Regions from separate parts of the Pseudalkalibacillus nanhaiensis genome, predicted to be linked through region 2. Evidence: a T-box and tRNA genes for the amino acid it is inferred to sense, from the RefSeq annotation. Region 2 holds a T-box; the other holds one or more tRNA genes.
The links. The T-box of region 2 lies ahead of serS (serine--tRNA ligase). A T-box ahead of a tRNA ligase gene usually reads a tRNA of that ligase, here a tRNA-Ser.
Positions count from the first base shown of each region.

Region 1: it encodes a tRNA-Ser, which carries the amino acid that the T-box ahead of serS (serine--tRNA ligase) is inferred to sense. The anticodon was not compared.

Region 1 is NZ_CP143541.1:257,965-260,337, reverse strand. It holds rRNA gene V1497_RS01530 (16S ribosomal RNA) at 1-90, opposite strand, end outside; tRNA gene V1497_RS01525 (tRNA-Ile) at 370-446, opposite strand; tRNA gene V1497_RS01520 (tRNA-Gly) at 451-524, opposite strand; tRNA gene V1497_RS01515 (tRNA-Pro) at 533-609, opposite strand; tRNA gene V1497_RS01510 (tRNA-Arg) at 618-694, opposite strand; tRNA gene V1497_RS01505 (tRNA-Leu) at 721-806, opposite strand; tRNA gene V1497_RS01500 (tRNA-Leu) at 871-956, opposite strand; tRNA gene V1497_RS01495 (tRNA-Lys) at 965-1,040, opposite strand; tRNA gene V1497_RS01490 (tRNA-Gln) at 1,047-1,121, opposite strand; tRNA gene V1497_RS01485 (tRNA-Asp) at 1,152-1,227, opposite strand; tRNA gene V1497_RS01480 (tRNA-Glu) at 1,258-1,332, opposite strand; tRNA gene V1497_RS01475 (tRNA-Ser) at 1,359-1,449, opposite strand; tRNA gene V1497_RS01470 (tRNA-Asn) at 1,453-1,527, opposite strand; gene V1497_RS01465 (SprT family protein) at 1,699-2,148, opposite strand; gene cmpA (cortex morphogenetic protein CmpA) at 2,285-2,373, shown strand, end outside.
Region 2 is NZ_CP143541.1:21,231-23,603, forward strand. It holds gene pdxS (pyridoxal 5'-phosphate synthase lyase subunit PdxS) at 1-45, shown strand, start outside; gene pdxT (pyridoxal 5'-phosphate synthase glutaminase subunit PdxT) at 69-674, shown strand; T-box leader at 701-927, shown strand; gene serS (serine--tRNA ligase) at 1,291-2,373, shown strand, end outside.

The DNA of each region.
Region 1 (2,373 bases), 240 kb from region 2:
GGGAGCAAGCTCCCCATTGATCCGCTCGACTTGCATGTATTAGGCACGCCGCCAGCGTTCGTCCTGAGCCAGGATCAAACTCTCCAATAAAGTAAAGTTTGTCTTGCTCATAAATGTAAATCGAAATTGATTCAGGGTTATTAAAAACCCGTTTCACGCTTGGCTTTTGTTCAGTTTTCAAAGAGCTTTCGAACCGCATAATGCGACTCGTTTTTTGTTTGTCGTTTTGAAGCGACTTAAACAATGTACCATCTTCACAACAACAATGTCAATAACTTATTTGAGAAAGTTTTTGTCTTGTTTTGTAATCGATCATAAAGAGAATCAACGTGAATTGAAAGGCTCTATGTTTCGAAGGAGTTGTATAAATGGTGGGCCTAAGTGGACTCGAACCACCGACCTCACGCTTATCAGGCGTGCGCTCTAACCAGCTGAGCTATAGGCCCATAATGGAGCGGGTGATGAGAATCGAACTCACGACCAGAGCTTGGAAGGCTCTTGTTTTACCACTAAACTACACCCGCATATGTGATGGTCGGGAAGACAGGATTTGAACCTGCGACCCCCTGGTCCCAAACCAGGTGCTCTACCAAGCTGAGCCACTTCCCGTAAATGAATGGCGCGCCCGAGAGGAGTCGAACCCCTAACCTTCTGATCCGTAGTCAGACGCTCTATCCAATTGAGCTACGGGCGCAAAGTAATAATGAAGTATTTATTTTATGGTGCGGTCGAGAGGACTCGAACCTCCACGGGTATACACCCACTAGCCCCTCAAGCTAGCGCGTCTGCCATTCCGCCACGACCGCTAAATGGATATTTAAACTAGCGATGCACTTCCGTTAATCCGTGTTGCACCAATTATTTTAATAATGGTGCGGGTGGAGGGACTTGAACCCCCACGTCGCAAGGACACTAGATCCTAAGTCTAGCGCGTCTGCCAATTCCGCCACACCCGCAAAGAAAGTGGTGAGCCATGAAGGACTCGAACCTTCGACCCTCTGATTAAAAGTCAGATGCTCTACCGACTGAGCTAATGGCTCGTTAAATGGCTGGGCTAGCTGGATTCGAACCAACGCATGACGGAGTCAAAGTCCGTTGCCTTACCGCTTGGCTATAGCCCATCGTTTTAACTGGGTAATATTCAGATTAAATGGCGGACCCGACCGGATTCGAACCGGCGATCTCCTGCGTGACAGGCAGGCATGTTAACCCCTACACCACGGGTCCATCTTATCTATGTGTTTCTTCAATAAAAAGTGGTGACCCCTACGGGATTCGAACCCGTGTTACCGCCGTGAAAGGGCGGTGTCTTAACCACTTGACCAAGGGGCCAGATAAAAAGTAAAAGTTTGTTTAAATGGCGGAGAAGGAGGGATTTGAACCCTCGCGCCGCTTACACGACCTACACCCTTAGCAGGGGCGCCCCTTCAGCCACTTGGGTACTTCTCCGTATGGCTCCACAGGCAGGACTCGAACCTGCGACCGATCGGTTAACAGCCGATAGCTCTACCACTGAGCTACTGTGGAATAAAGTGTGATTCGTTTTTTAGCGACAATAAGTATCTTACAACAGATAAAAAGTGAAGTCAATATCTTTTTCGAAATAATTTTATCTGTTTTTGTTTCCTGTTATCGCAGGAGCGCTCGTCCCCTTAGCGACTTTATTAAAGTAACACACACCATCGTTTTAGTCAACAATTATTTCAGAATTAACTTCCCTCTACATTTGCCGCATCCATACTTCTTTATATTTACCTTCCGCTTTCGCGGATAGGTCTGTCCGCACACTTTGCATTGATAAAGATACTTTATTGTTTCTTCCCTTCGCTGTCCAGGGATCATCTGGCAATACCTGCTTCCTCCAACCTTCTGTAACAGCTGTTTGAAATCTTGGTCCCGATGCCGATAACCCTTCTTTAGAAGGTGAAGATGGTAGTGGCACAATTCGTGCTTAATGATGCCAATGAAGGATTCCATCCCATGAACTTCCAATTGTTTCGGATTGAATTCGAGATTGTGGCTTTTTAAGAGATATCTGCCGCCTGTCGTTCTTAAGCGATTATTGAAGCTTGCCGAATGCTTGAACGGTCGGTGGAAGTATTCCAATGATATGCTTTCGACGAGTTTTTGCAGCTCGCTTTGTTTCATTTATCCTCACCTATCTCCCTAATCTATTTTGCCAAATTTACAATGAAAAGAAAAGTTATCGGTATATCACGAACAAGGGCAAGCCATCACACATAGACTAATAACCACCATTAAGGAAAGTGAGGAGAGGCTCATCATGCCTTACTGGTTCAAAAAACAGCTGAGGAATGCTTATCTCAATAAAGACAGATACCAAATCAAACTTCTTAACCAATGTTGGTTCTT
Region 2 (2,373 bases):
TCTTCTCTTCAACCTTCTGAGCGTATGCAAGATCGTGGATGGTAAGAATAGCGAAGGAGACATCAAGAATGGTCACAGTTGGAATTCTTGCCCTTCAAGGAGCGGTTCGTGAACACGCACGTTCCCTTGAAGCATCTGGCGCAGAAGTGAAAATTGTAAAACGTGTTGAAGAATTGAACGACATCGATGCCCTCGTCGTACCTGGCGGAGAAAGCACGACAATGCGTCGTTTAATCGATAAATATGAAATGTTCGAACCTCTAAAGGCGTTTGCCAAAACGGGTAAGCCGATGTTCGGTACATGTGCAGGCCTGATCTTGATGGCGAAGGACATTATCGGACAAGAACATGGTCATCTTGAGGTCATGGATATCAAAGTCCATCGGAACGGTTTTGGACGCCAACGCGAAAGCTTTGAAATTCCACTAAGTGTAGACGGACTTGAAGGTGAAGAAGATTATGTCGGTGTATTCATCCGCGCACCTTATATCGAGTCTGTCGGATCTGATGTGAAAGTATTGGCGACTTTCCAGGATAAAATCGTTGCAGCTCAACAAGGACGTTTCTTGTGTTGTGCCTTCCATCCAGAGTTGACCGATGACCATCGTATGCATGGTTATTTCGTTAAGATGGTAGAGGAATCAAAGAACGAGTTGCATAACGTTTCAAAATAGTGTAAATTACTACTAACACATATATCGAACGAATGTTGATAGGAACTAGTAGCAAGTCATCTTTCCTACAAGAGAGCCGATGGTTGGTGCGAATCGGTGAAAGATCCTTGTGAATCCATCCTTGAGTAAAATACAGAACGAGCAATTGCTCCAGTAAGTATTTTCGGTTAGTAACCGTTACATTACCAGAGTGGTATCGTCTTTTGTGATGGTACAACCAGGGTGGCAACGCGGGTTAACTCTCGTCCCTATGTCGTGTATAACGATTAGGGGACGGGAGTTTTTTATTTGTTGGCTTTGTTAGCTTTTATTGTTGAGATGCTAAAGAGGATAAAAGCGTAAGGCGGCGACTCCAGCGGGAAAAGCAACAGCTGAAGACCCCGCAGATCCGAGGGGATTAAGGTTCTTCGACTAACAACCACCACGTCCTGTGGTGAACGTCGAAGCCACCACATCCTGTGGAAGTGAGGAGGCTGAAGCGTTGCCCGCGGAAAGCGTCCGCCTGAAGCTGTTCAATATCAACCACATTCTTTAACATAGCTTATTTGTTAGATATTTAGGATATTCAGCTATCCATTAAAAACGCTATTTTAATCACTTGAAGGAGGAGAAAAACATGTTGGATTTAAAGTTTGTCCGCGAGAATTTTGATGAGGTGAAGGAAAAGCTTTCTACAAGAGGAGAAGATATCTCTGGCCTGGATCAATTTCAGGAGCTGGATGAAAAGCGCCGACAATTGATCAACGATGTTGAAGAATTGAAAAGCCGTCGTAATACGGTATCTAAACAAGTCGCAGAGTATAAGCGTGAAAAGAAGGATGCCGATCATCTTATTACCGAAATGCGTGAGGTCGGTGAGAAAATCAAATCCTACGACGAGGAGCTTCGTCAGGTTGAGGAGAAGCTGCAGAGCGTTATGTTGACGCTACCGAATATCCCTCATGAGTCTGCGCCTATTGGACAAGACGAAGAGGACAATGTCGTAGCAAGAGAATGGGGAGACATTCGTAAGTTTGACTTTGAACCGAAGCCACATTGGGATGTAGCCGTCGACTTAGATATCGTCGATTTTGAGCGAGCAGCGAAGGTCACGGGAAGCCGTTTTGCATTCTATAAAGGATTAGGAGCTCGTCTTGAGCGTGCGTTGATCAACTTCATGATGGATCTTCATGAAGACCAGCACGGCTATACAGAAATTTTACCACCGTACCTCGTAAATCGTGAGAGCATGACGGGTACAGGTCAGCTTCCGAAGTTTGAAGAGGATGCGTTCAAGATCCGTGAAGAGGATTATTTCTTGATTCCAACAGCTGAAGTTCCAGTAACGAATCTCCATCGTGATGAAATCTTGAAGTTGGATGATCTTCCAAAAGCATATGTCGCGTTCAGTGCATGCTTCCGTTCTGAAGCAGGATCTGCTGGTCGTGACACTCGTGGATTGATTCGACATCATCAATTCAACAAAGTCGAACTCGTTCACTTTGTAAAACCAGAGGATTCTTATGAGCAGCTCGAAACATTAACAGGACATGCAGAAAAAATCTTGCAGCTTCTAGAGCTTCCTTATCGTGTCATGAGCATGTGCACAGGGGATCTTGGATTCACTGCAGCGAAGAAGTATGACATCGAGGTTTGGATTCCGAGCTACGAAACGTACCGTGAAATTTCTTCTTGTAGTAATTTCGAGGACTTCCAGGCA